2 regions of the Mesorhizobium sp. B1-1-8 genome follow, and region 2 is predicted to be linked to the other one. Evidence: riboswitches for the same ligand, from Rfam matches in the RefSeq annotation. Region 2 holds a riboswitch; the other holds the start of a gene.

Region 1 (7,709 bases), 2.1 Mb from region 2:
CGGAACCTGCTTGTAGGAAAAGCCGCCGCGTATGCTGCCCATCTTGCCGGCGACGATGTCCAAAACCGCCTTTTCGAGGTTGCGGTCGTAGCGCGTTTCGGCTGCCGCCGGCGCGCCCATGGCCGCCAAAAGGGCCATGCCGCACAGATACGACTTCATTGTTCCTGATCTCCCTGCCTGGGCGGTTTCTGAAGCATGTCTTTGTCCCGAAACCGCTGCACACTTTCGGAAGACATGCTTTAGCAGGGCGCCGTTGAAAAACGGCCAAAGGAAAAGGTAAGCAAACCACCAAACGGAAGCGTTAACAAAGGATTAGGGTTCTTGCTTGACGCAATTCCGGACGCAAAAACCGCCGCGCACTTTGCTGGAATGCTTCCAAAGCCGGCAAACTGATTGAGCTAGCTCAGAGTATGATTCAGGCGCGCTGCGCCTGGATGCCATGGCCGAGCGCGACGAAGACCGTGCGCACGATGCCGGCGGTGTCGAGCCCGGCATCGGCATACATCTTCTCGGGCCTGGCGTGGTCGGTGAATTCGTCCGGCAGCACCAGCGGCCGTACCTTGAGGCCGCTTTCCAGCAACCCTTCATTGGCGAGGAAATACAGCACCTGGCTGGCGAAGCCGCCGATCGCGCCCTCTTCCACGGTCACCAGAACCTCGTGCGAGCGGGCGAGCCGCCGGATCAGATCCTCGTCGAGCGGCTTGGCGAAGCGGGCATCGACAACGGTGGTGGAAAGACCCGCCGCGCCGAGTTCCTCGGCGGCCGACAGGCAGTCCTGCAGCCGCGTGCCGAAGGAGAGCAGCGCAACCTTGGTGCCTTCCTTCAGAACACGGCCCTTGCCGATCTCCAGCACCGAGCCGCGCGCCGGCATATCGACGCCGACGCCATTTCCGCGCGGATAGCGGAAGGCAATCGGCCCTTCGTCATAACAGGCGGCGGTGCGCACCATGTGGCGAAGCTCAGCCTCGTCGGCGGCGGCCATGACGACGAAACCGGGCAGCGTCGTCAGGAAGGTGGTGTCGAAGGCGCCGCAATGGGTGGCGCCGTCGGCGCCGACGAAACCGGCGCGGTCGATCGGGAAGCGCACCGGCAGCTTCTGGATCGCCACGTCATGGACGACCTGGTCGTAGGCGCGCTGCAGGAAGGTCGAATAGATGGCGGCGAAGGGTTTGTAGCCTTCGGTGGCGAGGCCTGCGGCGAAAGTTACCGCGTGCTGCTCGGCAATGCCGACGTCGAAGGTTCTGGCCGGGAAGACCTCGCCGAAAAGGTCGAGCCCGGTGCCGCTCGGCATGGCTGCGGTGACGGCGACGATGCGGTCGTCCTCGCGGGCTTCCTGGATCAGGCTTTCGGCAAAAACCTTGGTGTAGCTCGGCGCGTTGGCCGGCGCCTTGGCCTGGGCGCCGGTGATGACGTCGAACTTGTTGACGCCGTGATATTTGTCGGCGGCGGCTTCCGCCGGCGCGTAGCCCTTGCCCTTCTGTGTGACGACATGGATCAGCACCGGGCCATCGGAATTGTCGCGGACGTTTCTCAGCACCGGGATCAGGTGCTCGAGATTGTGGCCGTCGATCGGGCCGATGTGATAGAAGCCGAGTTCCTCGAACAGCGTGCCGCCGGTGACATAGCCGCGCGCATGCTCGACGGCGCGCGTGATGGCGCGATCGGCGCGCTCGCCGAGATAGGATGTCAGCTTCTTGCCGAAATCGCGCAGGCCGAGATAGGTCTTGCCGGAGGCGAGCCTGGCCAGATAGGCGCTCATGGCGCCGGTCGGCGGGGCGATCGACATGTCGTTGTCGTTGAGGATGACGATTAGGCGGGCGTCGAGGGCGCCCGCATTGTTCATCGCTTCATAGGCCATGCCGGCCGACATGGCGCCGTCGCCGATGACGGCAATGACATTGTTGCGGCCGCCGGAGAGGTCGCGGGCCATCGCCATGCCGAGGCCGGCGGAAATCGAGGTCGAGGAATGCGCGGCGCCGAACGGGTCATATTCGCTTTCGCTGCGGCGGGTGAAGCCGGAGAGGCCGCCTTCCTGGCGAAGCGTGCGGATGCGGTCGCGGCGGCCGGTCAGGATTTTATGCGGATAGGCTTGGTGGCCGACATCCCAGATCAGCCGATCTTGCGGCGTGTTGAAGACATAGTGCAGCGCAACAGTGAGCTCGACCACGCCAAGGCCGGCGCCAAGGTGGCCGCCGGTGTGCGAGACGGCATCGACCAACTCGGCGCGCAGTTCCGTGGCGAGCTGCGGCAACTCGCTTTCGTCGAGCGCCCGCAGATCCGCGGGGATGCGGATCTTGTCGAGGAGCGGCGTGTCGGGCTTTGCGTTCACTCTGAAGCGGCCTGCTGAAAAATTAACCTTGCGCTAACCTTCATCTTGGGCATGCGCCATGATCATGCGCGAAATATGCCGCTCCAGGCCGAATGTAAATGCGCGTCAGTGACGCGCCCGGTGCAAGATGCCTCATCCTGCTCTATCTTTCGGGCAGCGGAATGAACTCCTCCTCATCACCAGGAACGATATCGAAGCGGCCTGTCTTCCATTCTTCCTTGGCCTGTTGGATGCGTTCTTTCGAGGATGAGACGAAATTCCACCAGATATAGCGCCTGGAACCCAGCGACGCGCCGCCGAACAGCATGAAATGGGCGCCCTGTTCGGACGATACGACAATCTCGTCGCCCGGCTTGAACACCAGAAGCCGCTCGGCCGGAAAACGGTCGCCGGCGATCGAAACCTCGCCTTCCAGCGTATAGATGGCGCGCTCCTCGGCATCGGCCGGGATTTTCACGCTGGCGCCCGCAGCCAGCCTGAGGTCGGCGTAGAGCGTCTCCGAGGCGCTCGCCACCGGCGAGCGCAGGCCGGAGAATTCGCCGATGACGACCCGGCCCTCGACACCCTCGGCATCGATCTCGGGCAAGCGGATCACCGATGTATTCTCGAAGACCGGAGCGATCTCCTCCTTGCCGTCTGGCAATGCCAGCCAGGTCTGCAGGCCGGACATCGACATCGGCGCGCCGCGCAATTCGTCCGGCGTGCGCTCGGAATGAACGATGCCACGGCCGGCGGTCATCAGGTTCACGTCGCCGGGCGCGATCACCATTTCGGTGCCGAGCGAGTCGCGATGCCGGATCTTGCCGTCGAAAAGATAGGTGACGGTGGAAAGCCCGATATGCGGATGCGGGCGCACGTCGATGGCATGGCCGGCGCGCAGGATGGCGGGCCCCATGCGGTCGAAGAAGATGAACGGTCCGACCAGCCGGCGCTTGGCGGTCGGCAGCGCGCGACGGACCTCAAAGCCGCCAATGTCCTTGGCATTGGGGATGACCATCAGCTCGATCTGGTCGCAGGCGAAACCATCGCCCGGTTCAGGGTCGTTTCCCGGAAAGAAGCTCATTCGATCCCCTCAGGCGAACCGCAGCGCGGATCTGGCTTTCGCCTTGGCCGCCATTTCCTCGCGGTTGCGCGGCTCTTGTGTGGTTTCCAGCGAATCGAGCAGCTCGCGCGCCGCGGCGGCGATCGCCTCCACGGCGTGATAGAAAGCATGTTCGTTGCGCTTGGATGGTTTGGTGGAACCGCTCAGCTTGCGCACGAACTGAAGTGCTGCGTCATGCACTTCGTCATTGGTCGCCGGCGGTTCGAAATTGGCCAAGGTCTTGATGTTGCGGCACATAGCTTGAACTCCTGCTTCTCTGCCCCACCCGTTCCAAACTATTCCGCGTCGAGCGGCTCCGTGCCAACCGGCTTGCCGTCGCGCGACAGCCTGATCTTCTCGACCTTGTCCTCGGCCGCCTTCAGCAAACGGTCGCAATGGGCCTTCAGCGCCTCGCCGCGCTCGTAGATCTTGATCGACTGGTCGAGCGGGACGTCGCCGCGCTCCAGATCATCGACGATCTTCTCCAGCGCGTCGAGCGCCTGTTCGAAGCTCATCGCCTTGACGTCTTCATTGCCTTCGCCAGCCATATCCTATCCCTTCATCAGCCGCCCGACATGGGCGGCGACCGAAAATGCCAGTCCCTGCAGATCGTAGCCGCCCTCCAGCAGGGAAACGAGCCGGTTGCCGCTGTGGCGTCCGGCGCGTTCCATCAGCTGGCCCGTCGCCCAGTCGAAATCCTCCTCGGTCAGGTTGATCTCGGCCAGCGGATCGCGACGGTGCGCGTCGAAACCGGCCGAAATGATGATCAGGTCGGGCGCGAACGCTTCGATCGACGGCAGCACGCGCGACAGGAACGCGTCGCGGAACGCTTCGCTGCCGGTTTGCGGCGCCAGCGGCGCGTTGACGATGTTGCCGGCGCCGGTTTCGTTTTTTGCCCCGGTGCCCGGATAAAGCGGCATCTGGTGCGTCGAGCAGTAGAGCACCGACGGGTCGTCCCAAAAAATGTCCTGCGTGCCGTTGCCGTGGTGGACATCCCAGTCGACGATGGCGACGCGCTCGGCCTGGTGCTTTTTTTGCGCGTAGCGGGCGGCAATCGCCGCAGTGTTGAAAAGGCAGAAGCCCATCGCTGTGGTCTTCTCGGCATGGTGGCCGGGTGGACGCGCGGCAACGAAGGCATTGGCGGCGCGGCCCTCGAAAACGTCGTCGACGGCGGCGTTGGCGGCGCCGATCGCCGTCACCGCCGCTTGCCAGCTCTTCGGGCTGGCAGTGGTGTCGGCATCGATGCGGGCGAGCCCGGTTTCGGGGATCGCGGCGCGCACGCGCTCGACGAAATCCTCAGGATGCGCGTAGAGGATGGTCGCCTCGTCGCCCTCCGGCGCCTGGACGCGGTCTAGGGCTGAAAACGCCTCGTCGTCCAGCACGCGTTCGATGGCGCGCAGACGGTCGGGCCGCTCGGGATGGCCGGGCGGCGTGATGTGTTCGAGGAAGACCGGATGGGTGTAGAGACGGGTAGCCATTGCCCTAATCTAGGCACCTACGACCGGAATGACCATGTTTCGAATTCCAATGGCTGGGGAAATCGCGCCTTGCCGTGTCGCCGGCGGCATTGGCGTCGCGCTGCGTTCGCGATAAGGTCCCGCCGCTGCCTGGTGCCCGCGACGCGGGAGAATCGGGAACACGGTTGAATTCCGTGGCGTGCCCAACGCTGTGAGGGGGACCGCGCCGGCAAAAGCCACTGTCGATGACGGGAAGGCGCCGGACGCGGGTCGATCCCGAGCCAGAAGACCGGCCCGGCAGACATGGTCGTCCGCATGGTCAGGCGGAGGACTGCTTATCGCAAGGGGACAAGCGATGACGGTACCAGCAACCGCCGCGGGCGGCGAAGACTTTGACCAATTGGGGCGCGACGCCGTCTACCGGGCGATGTTCACCAGGCGCGACGTGCGCAGCCACTTCGTGTCGGACGATCTCGATGACCGGGTGCTGGCGCGGCTGCTTACGGCCGCTCATCACGCGCCGTCGGTCGGCTACATGCAGCCGTGGAATTTCATCGTTATCCGCGATGCGGAACGGCGGCGGCAGGTGCGCGATTTGTTTCTCGCCGCCCGCGAACAGGAATTGCCGGCCATGGAAGAAGAGCGGCGGGCGCTCTACCGCAAGCTGAAGCTCGAAGGCATCTGCGAAAGCGCGCTGAACCTGTGCATCACCTGCGACCGGCAGCGCTCGCAAAACTCGCCGCTCGGGCGCTGGCACAATCCGGAGATGGACCTCTACAGCACCGTCTGTGCCGTGCAGAATTTCTGGCTGGCCGCGCGGGCCGAGGGCGTCGGCGTCGGCTGGGTCAGCATCATCGAAACGCAAGCGCTGAAGCGGCTGCTGTCGATCCCCGAGCACGTGACGCCGATCGCCTATCTGTGCGTCGGCCGCGTCTCGGAATTCGCGCCGAAACCGGATCTCGAAGCGCATGGCTGGGGCCGTCGGCTGCCGCTGCCAGAGCTGGTGATGAGCGAGATTTTCTGCGGCGCCGGCGAGGCGCCGCTCAAATCGGCGATAGTGAGGCTCGGCGCGGAAGACCGGCGGAAGCCATGATCAGACTGCGGTGCTCGGCGCCTCCCAGCGCGAGCCGCGGAAGGAGGCAAGCGCCCTGTCCTTGAGCTCGCGGAATTTCGACGAGGTTTCGACCAGCCGCCGGTCCCATTCGGGATTGGGAACCTGGCCCTCGATGGTTGCGAAATAGACCTGCATCAGCGAAACGATGGCGAATGGCTCGATGAAGGCCGCCTTGAAGGCCCACGCAAAGACGATGGCGAGCACGAAGGCCCAGCCGGCAAGCTGTCCCGGCATGACCCACAGGATGGCGGCGGCCGGCGCCAGCATCAAAAGGAAAATGAGGAAGGACACGCCCCACATGATCGCCGCCAGCCAGACCGCGTTCTTGACCATGATCTTGCCGTTCTGGGCGTAAAGCACGACGCCTTGCCTGGCAGTCTCGAAAGGCGTGCTCGAATTGATGCGGATGTTGTAGCCGAGGATGATCTCGTCGACATAGGTCAGCGACAGGCGGATGACGGTGTTGACGAAGCTGACGAGGCCGCTAAGGCCGGGAATGGGCAGGAAGGCGGCGATGCCGGCGGTCAGGCCGGTGATGGCGCGGATGGCGCCGTTGACCAGCGTATCGACGACAAAAAGGATATTGGCCTCGGCGAAACGCTGGGCGACCACTTCCCTGGCATAGGCGATCTGGCCCTGCCCGTCGGGAACGTCATGGCCGTCGATGAGATGGACCATGACCGCGATGTGCCCGGCCTTGACGATGTAGAGGATGTATCCGCGGATCCAGTACATAGCGACCGCGACGACGCCGAAGCCGACCACGCCGCCCCAGAGCGCGAAGGAGAGCGGACCGTCGGGATCGGTCGAGATGTGGCCGACGCCATAGCCGACGCTGGCGCCGGTGCCGGTCGCCATGATGAAAGCCAGCGTGATGCCGAAATAGACGATCATGCGAAAGACGATGAAAGGCCATGTCCTCATCATGATGGACACCGACCTGCCGATGCTGAAGTCCCACATGGCCCGACCCCTGCCTTAAGATGGCGCGAGAGGATGCGCCCACGCACGAGATTGTCAACGCGGCAGCGGCGTGCCGGCCCAAAAACCGGTGCACAAGCCGGCGGGTGTGGTTACCCGGTCGTTTGCTTTGGCTTCTTGAGCAACCCTTCGAGCAGCTGCTTGAATGCTGCTATCGCCTTCTTCGACGTCGCTTCAGGGTCCTTGGAATTGGCGATGCGCTGCGAGGCCTGGCTGCTGGCGCCGTTGATCAGCCGCGCCGCGGTTTCGGGATCGAGATCGGGCACGACGACGCCCTCTTGCTGCAAGGCCGTCAGGTGCTCGGTCATTGAAGCGACGCAGGCATTAGCGTTCGCCCATTGTGCCGGGTCGCCGAGGACGGCCGGGCCGTCGCGGAACATGATGCGCTGGATCTCCGGCTCCAGCGCCATCTCGATATAGGTGGTGCACTCGTCGACGAAGTGCTGCCAGCGGGTTGGCGCCCGTGACGCTACCTCGTTCACGCGCGCTGCCATCTCACCGTCGATCTCCGCGATCACCGCCTGCAACAGGCCCTTCTTGTCGCCGAAATGATGGTAGAGCGCACCGCGCGTCAGGCCGGCCGAAGCAGTAAAATCGTCCATCGAAGCGTCTGCATAGCCGATCGTGCCGAAGGCATGGCGGGCTGCGGCGATCAGCTTGGCGCGCGTCTCGGCGATCATCTCCTTGCGGGGTTTGTGCATGGCTTCTGGACCTATCCACATACGCTCCGTATGCCAATTGACATAC
Region 2 (7,709 bases):
CCCGGCCAGCTCGCGCAGGCGCTCCGCTTCCGGCAATCGTGACAGGATGGTGGCGGGCAGGTCGAAAAGCGGATAGGAGTGCGGATTGATACCCGTCGAGAGGTCAACGAAAGGCATGGGGGCATGAGGAAAAAGCGCGCTTGCGCGGCCAAGGCTGCCGCCATGATCCACCGCCGCAATTCCAAGTAGCTTCATGTCGATCCTGATCGCTTTCCTGTCGCTCGCCGTTGAACGCGTCCTTGGCTATCCGGACTGGCTGGTCGGCGCCATCGGCCATCCCGTCACCTGGATCGGCAGGCTGATATCCTTTCTCGATCGCAGGCTCAACCGCGCCACCGATTCCGACGAATTGCGTCGCCGCCGCGGCGTCCAGGCTTTGCTGGTCATCGTGCTGGTGCCTGCGGCCATTGGACTGGCACTGCATGTCCTGCTCTGGCTCATCTTCCCGTCCGGCCTGCTCATAGCGGCCATATTGGGCTCCTCGCTGCTGTCGCAAAAAAGTCTGGCCGAGCATGTCGAGGCGGTGGCCGATGCGCTGGAGACCGGGGGCCTGACGCTCGGCCGCATCGCCGTCTCGCGCATCGTCGGCCGCGACCCGGAAAAGCTCGACAAGGCCGGCGTCGCCCGCGCCGCGATCGAAAGCCTGGCCGAGAATTTCTCCGACGGCATCGTCGCACCGGCAATCTGGACCGGCATCGGCGGGTTGGCGGGGGGAGCGGCTTACAAGGCTGTCAACACCGCCGATTCGATGATCGGCCACCGTACCCCGCAACATGAAGCCTTCGGCTGGGCGGCGGCGCGCTTCGATGATCTGGTCAATGTGCCGGCATCGCGCCTGACCGGCCTGTTGATCGTGCTGGCGGCCTTCCTCGTCAAGGGCGCCGATCCTCACAAGGCCTGGCTGGCCATGCGGCGCGATGCCAGAAAACACCGTTCGCCCAATGCCGGCTGGCCGGAGGCGGCGATGGCCGGTGCGCTGGGTCTGGCGCTGGCGGGACCGCGCAGCTATCGCGGCGTGGTCGTCGACGATGCTTTCATGGGCGAAGGCGGCCGGCGCGAGGCCGAAAGCACCGACGTTCGCCAGGCGCTGAAGCTCTACCGGGTCGCCGACTGGCTGCTGATCGGCCTGTTCGCGATCCTTTCGGCGGTCGCGATTTATCTAGGTATTTTAATCACTCAGTGACTCGGTAGCCCAGTTTGCCAGGAGACACGGACTTCCTTCGCATTTGGGTCGGCAGCTGAACCAAACCTTTTGATCGCATAACCGCCAGCGGCAGCTAACGAGGATTTCAAAACAGGCTCAATGGTGACGAAAAGTTTCTCGGCATCTGGCCCGTACAAATAGAGGGTGCACTCGCCCCCGCCAAACTCGTCGCCGTCAAACTCACCGACGTCCGCATTTGAAACGACTTGCTGCAACTGATCCTCAAGAACTTGGATCGATTGCCTTTCTTGCGGCGTCCCAAACTGACCGCCACTCAAAAGAAGACAGACAATCACCGCTTGTTCCAACGGACTTCCCCGGGATAGGTGACTAGAATTCGATACCCTGCTGGGCTTTCACGCCCGCCGAAAAATGGTGCTTGGTCAGCCCCATCTCGGTGACCAGATCGGCCGCCTCGACAAGCGCCGGCTTGGCGTTGCGGCCGGTGACGACGACATGAAGGCCTTCCCGCCGCGCCTTGAGCGCCACAACTACCTTCTCCAGATCGAGATAATCGTAGCGCAGCGCAATGTTAAGCTCATCGAGCACCACAAGGCTGATCGACGGATCGACCATCAGCTCCAGCGCCTTCGCCCAGGCGGCTTCGGCGGCGGCGATGTCGCGTTTCAGGTCCTGCGTCTCCCAGGTGAACCCCTCGCCCATGGCGTGCCAGACGATGCGATCGCCGAAAGCGGCGAAGGCGTCCTTTTCGCCCGTGTGCCATTTGCCCTTGATGAACTGGACAACGCCGACGCGTTTGCCGTAGCCGAGCATCCTGAGCGCCAGCCCGAAGGCCGCGGTGGTCTTGCCCTTGCCGGGTCCGGTGTTGACGATCAGCAGGCCCTTCTCGATCGTCTTGCCAGCCACCTCGGCGTCCTGCACCGCCTTGCGCCTGGCCATCTTGGCGCGATGGCGTTCGGCTTCCTTATCTTCAGTGGTCTTGTCTTCGATCCCGGCCATGTCACTTAACCTTGAGCGGCAGTCCTGCCACCATCAGCAGCACCGTATCGGCAATCGCGGCAACCTGCTGGTTGAGCCGGCCGGCGGCATCACGAAACCGGCGCGCCAGTGCATTGTCCGGCACGATGCCGAGCCCGACTTCGTTTGACACCACGAACCACGGTCCGCATGGCCGCGACAGAACGTCGACGAGCCGCCCGCATTCGGCCTCGATATCGTGCTCTGCGAGCATGTGGTTGGTCAGCCACAAGGTCAGGCAGTCGACCAGCACCGGCTGGTTGTCGGGCAAGGCTTCGAGCGCGCCGGACAGATCGAGCGGCGCGTCCACTGTCACCCAGCCTTCGCCGCGCCGCGAGCGATGCAGTGCGATGCGCTCGCCCATCTCGTCGTCATAGGCTTGCGCGGTGGCGATATAGGCCCAAGGCGGTGGCCGCGCCGTCACCAGCGTTTCGGCATGCGCGCTCTTGCCGGAGCGCGCACCGCCGATGATGAAGGTCAGCTGACCCGTGGCGCGATCAGGCAAAGCTGTCGCGCAGGCTGGCCCCCGCGCCGGTGAAGCGGCTGCGCACCACGCCGGCGACAGCGCCCAGCACCAGCCAGAACACCAGATCGGTGAGCGTCACCGCCACCACAAACTGACGGTGCAACCCTTCCGGGATTGCCGTCTCGAAGCTGTCGGGCTGCGGCGCGCCGACAATGTGCGGCGCCACAATCAGCACGACGCCAAGGATCGTCAGCGGCAGCGATTTGCGGAAGGCGATCAGCCCGAGGCCGATCGCGGTCGCCGCCACCGTCGAGACCCACCAGATCTGGCGCGGCGGCAACTCGGCGACCGGCATCGCCGGCAGCTCGGGAGGCAGGCCGAGACCAGGGGCCAGCGTGAACACGGCGAAACCGGCAAGGCCCCAGAACACCCCCTGGCGCCAGCTGCCGATGCCGCCGGCAAACTCCGACACCGCGACGAGGATCAGCGCAAAACCGATGCCGGTGACGATGTTGGCGACGACGTTGAAGGCGAAGCGCTCGAAGCCGTCGGCGGGCGTCCAGCCCTCGTCTTCGGCCGGAGCAGCCGCTTCCGCCGGAGCCGGCGCGATAGAGCTCATGGCGTTTTCCGCCGGCGCGGCTGAACTCATGGCATTGCCGGTTGCGGCAGGCGCGGCAGCGTGGTCGTGATGATGGCCGCCGCCGGCTTTTTCATAGACTTCCGCCTTGAGGATCAGCGGCACTGTCGCATAGGCCTGCATGCAGGCGAGAACGACGCCGGCCACGAGCCCCGCGATCGCCGCGACGAACACGACGTTGCGAAACAGGTTCATGATGTCAGATCCGCGTCAGTGGCAGGGAAACGCCATCGAATGGCGATAGTCGTGGGCAGCGTTGTGGACCGCATCGATATGCGAGAAGCCGACAAAGCCGACGACGAAGACGCCGAGCAGTGCCGCGAGAGCGAGCTGTATGAAGCGCGACTGCGAGGAGACGGAGGCGCCGAGAGAAACGGAAGCGGTAGCCATAGCTTGTCCTTTCACCCTCCACCCGAGGGCACGTAAGTCAGTTTCCTGTCGCCGGCAGGTCTCCTGGCTCGCGGATCAGCGCCCTTCCCCACCTTCCCGAGGACTTTCCCCAGTGGTCTAATGGAGAGGACTACCGCACACAGTTGCGGGGGCAGCAACGGCATTGGACAGGATTTGTCCGCACCGCATTCCCTCTTCGTCCCAAAAACGGAACCGACGACAAGGACGACTATAGGCAGAATCGTTGGGGCCGGCAAACCAAATTCCGTCACCGTGCGGCTGGATTGCGCCACCGGTTGCTGCGCTACGAGGCGGCGATCCTGACGGCCACGAGCTGCTGCAGCCGCCACAGATGGGTGTCGTGGATGCCGCGTTCCTCGAGGTTCTTCACGGTGTTGTAGAGATAGTCGGCACCCGAACCCCAATGGCCGCAGGAGGTTGCCAGCCTTTCCACCACCTCGCCTTCGTCGAGAGGGCCGGCATAGGTGGTGCCGTTGCGGTTGATGACGAAGGCCAGCGCCCGCAGCGGCCCGCTGTCGCTTGCCAGCCTTAGCAGGCGGGGATGGTAGCTCGTCGGCTTCAACGTCACTTCGCGCCTCAGAAGCCTGTCGAGTTGCCGGCGCCGGTCGCCATCGCCCAGCCGGAAAGCGACCCCCTTGCATTGGCCGCCCCGGTCGAGCGCCATCATCAGGCCCGGTTGCTCCCTGGTGCCGCGCCAGCGTGTCATGTTCATGCAGAAGGAGCGATGCCAGCCCCGCGCCACCGCCACCCGCTCCTCGACATGCTCGATCTCTGGCTTCCAGATCAGCGAGCCGTAGCCGAACAGCCAGACTGGTTCTGTGGCGGGAAGTTCGGGCTCCAGCGCATCCAGCATCGCGTCGTAGTCGGCATCGTCCAGATGCGCGGCATGCGGGTCCGGTCCGCTGTCCTCGACCTGCCGAAAACAGCGGGCGACCAGTTCCTCGGTCAGCGACATCGTTCTTGCTTGCATGCGCGCAGCCCTGAGCAGCCGACGCAACCGCCGGCGATGACGAACGGATCTTAAGGGCGGCGCCCGCAAGCCACAATGCGGCCGCGTAATTGCCGCTCTCCGATCAAAGCGACCTCGGCAAATAGCGCCAGGTGACGAAGCCGCATGCGACGGCCAACAGGCCGAGCGTGACGAACACCGATCCGAGGCCGAAGAAGGACAGCACCACCGAATAGACCAGCGGCGGCGTCAACTCGGAGAAATCGAGATAAGTGCGGTAGACCGCCGCCATCTGCGCCTTTTCATAGGACCTGACGGAGCGCATGAAGGCGGTCGAGCCCAGCGCGTCGAGCGCGATAGTGAAGAGCGCGCCGCAGAGCAGGAAGGCGGCGGTGAGCAGCGGCACGGCTTCGCCGACGCCGCCTGCCGCGAAAAGCATCGCCGCCATGGCGAAATAGGCGAAGGTCATGGTCCGCCGCCCGCCGAACCGCTTTCCGGCCTTGCCCCAAAAAATCGCGGTGAACAAAAGCGCGTTGCCTGCCGACACCAGCAGCCCGCCGGCAAGCTTGCCTTCCCCGGTGATCACCATGAACAGCGGACCGTAGACGAAGAACGTCGTCCAGAAGCAGGAGCGGCCGAAGGCGATCAGCCAGGCAAGCCGCAATCTCGGCTGCGCGATGAAGCGACCGATATTGGCGAGCGGATTGGCGGGCCGGCTCTTGCCCGGACGGATCGACGGGTTGTCGCTCAGCCGGTAGGTCCAGAACAGCGCAAGCAGCGCCAAGGCAAAGACCACGACCGCACCTTGCGCGGCGTAGATGCCGAAATGCGTGTAGAGGACAATGCCGAGCGTCGGCCCGCCCGTCCAGGCAAACATCGACCACGCCATGCGCAGCGATTCCGACTGCATGAAATCGGTCTTGCGGATGTGGTCCATGATGTAAAGGTTGAGCGTGATCGAGAGCGCGCTGGCGCCCATCACCCGGCACAGCATGCCGGCGAGTTGCCCGGCTAGCGTATGGGTGACGAAGAAGACCGAGCCGAGCGCCAGCAGCAGGCAGCCGGCCGTATAGACCCAGCGCCGGGCAAAGCGGCGGATCAGCATCGGCATGAACAGCGTCACCGACAGCCCGAGCAGCGAGACGACGGTGTAGAGGATCGAGACGATCTGCTCGTTGTGCAGGATCTCATAGGCCTGGATCGGAATGACGCTGGAGATGGTGGCGCGGGCGAAGGATTCGACCGCATAGAGCGAGGCGAAGGTGCGCGCGTCGGCAGGCCGCAAGGCGGGAAGCCAGATCGGATGGCGCACGTGGGTGGACATCAGCCCTCCGAGACGGGAATCGCCGGCCAAATCTGGCCGGACCACTGGCTTGCCGGTAGCAGGAAACCGACCCCCGCGAGCCGAAAAGCGAAACCCGCCAAAGGCTTTCCGCTGCTGGCCTAAAGCAGTTTGCCATGCCGCCCGCCCGATGAGGATCTGCCCTAACGCCACCTTCTGTTGCCGGCTTGAACCGTGATAGTCGTTTGGCACGACTGAATCGGAACGCGAGATCATGAGCATGGAGACGACGAGCGAACCCGCTCAGGACGCACCGAAGCAGCGCCGCATCATCGCCATCGACATCCTGCGCGGCATCGCGCTGATCGCCATGGCGAGCTACCATTTCACCTGGGATCTCGAGAATTTCGGCTATACCGACCCCGGCCTGACCGCTTTCGGCTGGTGGAAAATCTACGCCCGCTGCATCGCCTCGACCTTCCTGTTCCTGGTCGGCGTCAGCCTGTTCCTTGCCCATGGCCGGCAGATCCGCTGGCCCGGCTTCTGGACGCGGTTTGCCATGGTCGCCGGGGCGGCGATCGCCATCTCGGCCGTCACCTGGTTTGTCACGCCGGACGGCTTCATCTTTTTCGGCATCCTGCATGAGATCGCGCTGGCGAGCCTGCTCGGCCTCGCTTTTCTCAGGCTGCCGGCGCTGCTGACGGCAATTGTTGCAGCGCTCGTCATCGCGGCGCCTTTCTATCTGCGATCGGAGTTCTTCGACCACCCGTGGCTGTGGTGGGTCGGCCTTTCGGCGACCAACCCGCGCTCCAACGACTATGTGCCGCTGTTCCCCTGGTTCGGCGCGGTGCTCGCCGGCATTGCCGTGGCAAAGTTCGCTTCCGCTTCCGGCCTGCTTGCCCGGCTGGGCGCCCTGACGCCCGGCCGCTGGTCGCGCCCGCTCACCTTCATCGGCCAGCACAGCCTCGCCTTCTACCTGATCCACCAGCCGCTGCTGTTCGGCTCGGTCTGGCTGTTTTCGCAGGTCATGCCGGCCGCCCCCCAGGACAAGGAAGCCGGCTTCCTGCCGGCCTGCCAGGCGCAATGCGAACAGCAGCGGGACACCAACTTCTGTTCCAGCTATTGTGGCTGCATGCTGGACACGCTGAAGGGCGAAGGATCGCTCGACAAACTCTACGGCAACGACCAGACCAGCATCTGGAAATCGCATCTTGAGGATCTCGCGAGCACCTGCACCGCCGCGACCGAAAGCAAGATGGAGGGAGGGCAGCAATGACCGGCACGACCAAGCCCAAGCATGGGATCATCCCCTGGCCGCCGGTGATCTACGTCGTGGCGATCGTCGCCAGCATCGTACTCGGCATGCTCTATCCGCTGCCGTGGATCGGCGACATTTTTGGCGGCCTTTTGTTCGGCGTCGGCTGGGTGGCCCTGTTCGGCGTCGCCGCGCTCTGGGTCACCGCGATCCGCACAATGATCCGCGCCAGGACGACGCTCGATCCCAACGCCGAGCCGGACCATCTGGTGACGTCGGGCCCGTTCGGCATCACCCGCAACCCGATGTATCTCGCCAATACGCTGCTTCTGATCGGCGTCGCCTTCATCACCGGTATCGCCTGGTTCCTGCTGTTCGCCTTCATCGCCAGCTTCGCGACGCAGAAGATGGCGATCGAGAAAGAAGAAAAGATGCTGGCGGCAAAGTTCGGCAAGAAATACCGTGACTACGCCAAGCGAGTGCGGCGGTGGATTTGAGTTGGCTCGGCTCGGCTCCCATCAGCAGGT

The links. A riboswitch is a leader RNA that binds a small molecule or an ion and turns the genes downstream of it on or off. The one in region 2 is predicted to bind cobalamin.
Region 1: another riboswitch for cobalamin. It lies ahead of bluB (5,6-dimethylbenzimidazole synthase); the one in region 2 lies ahead of FJ974_RS13780 (CbtB domain-containing protein).

Annotation. Positions count from the first base shown of each region.
Region 1 is NZ_CP083956.1:4,956,868-4,964,576, forward strand. It holds gene FJ974_RS24400 (hypothetical protein) at 1-159, opposite strand, end outside; gene dxs (1-deoxy-D-xylulose-5-phosphate synthase) at 416-2,329, opposite strand; gene FJ974_RS24410 (pirin family protein) at 2,472-3,392, opposite strand; gene FJ974_RS24415 (DUF2277 domain-containing protein) at 3,402-3,668, opposite strand; gene FJ974_RS24420 (exodeoxyribonuclease VII small subunit) at 3,707-3,958, opposite strand; gene FJ974_RS24425 (histone deacetylase family protein) at 3,962-4,888, opposite strand; cobalamin riboswitch at 5,002-5,180, shown strand; gene bluB (5,6-dimethylbenzimidazole synthase) at 5,223-5,960, shown strand; gene FJ974_RS24435 (hypothetical protein) at 5,961-6,944, opposite strand; gene FJ974_RS24440 (TetR/AcrR family transcriptional regulator) at 7,055-7,663, opposite strand.
Region 2 is NZ_CP083956.1:2,830,274-2,837,982, reverse strand. It holds gene cobD (threonine-phosphate decarboxylase CobD) at 1-195, opposite strand, end outside; gene cbiB (adenosylcobinamide-phosphate synthase CbiB) at 194-1,183, shown strand; gene FJ974_RS13800 (hypothetical protein) at 1,177-1,512, opposite strand; gene cobO (cob(I)yrinic acid a,c-diamide adenosyltransferase) at 1,535-2,164, opposite strand; gene cobU (bifunctional adenosylcobinamide kinase/adenosylcobinamide-phosphate guanylyltransferase) at 2,166-2,687, opposite strand; gene FJ974_RS13785 (CbtA family protein) at 2,680-3,480, opposite strand; gene FJ974_RS13780 (CbtB domain-containing protein) at 3,496-3,675, opposite strand; cobalamin riboswitch at 3,711-3,908, opposite strand; gene FJ974_RS13775 (gamma-glutamylcyclotransferase) at 3,980-4,666, opposite strand; gene FJ974_RS13770 (MFS transporter) at 4,770-5,969, opposite strand; gene FJ974_RS13765 (heparan-alpha-glucosaminide N-acetyltransferase) at 6,202-7,203, shown strand; gene FJ974_RS13760 (methyltransferase family protein) at 7,200-7,679, shown strand.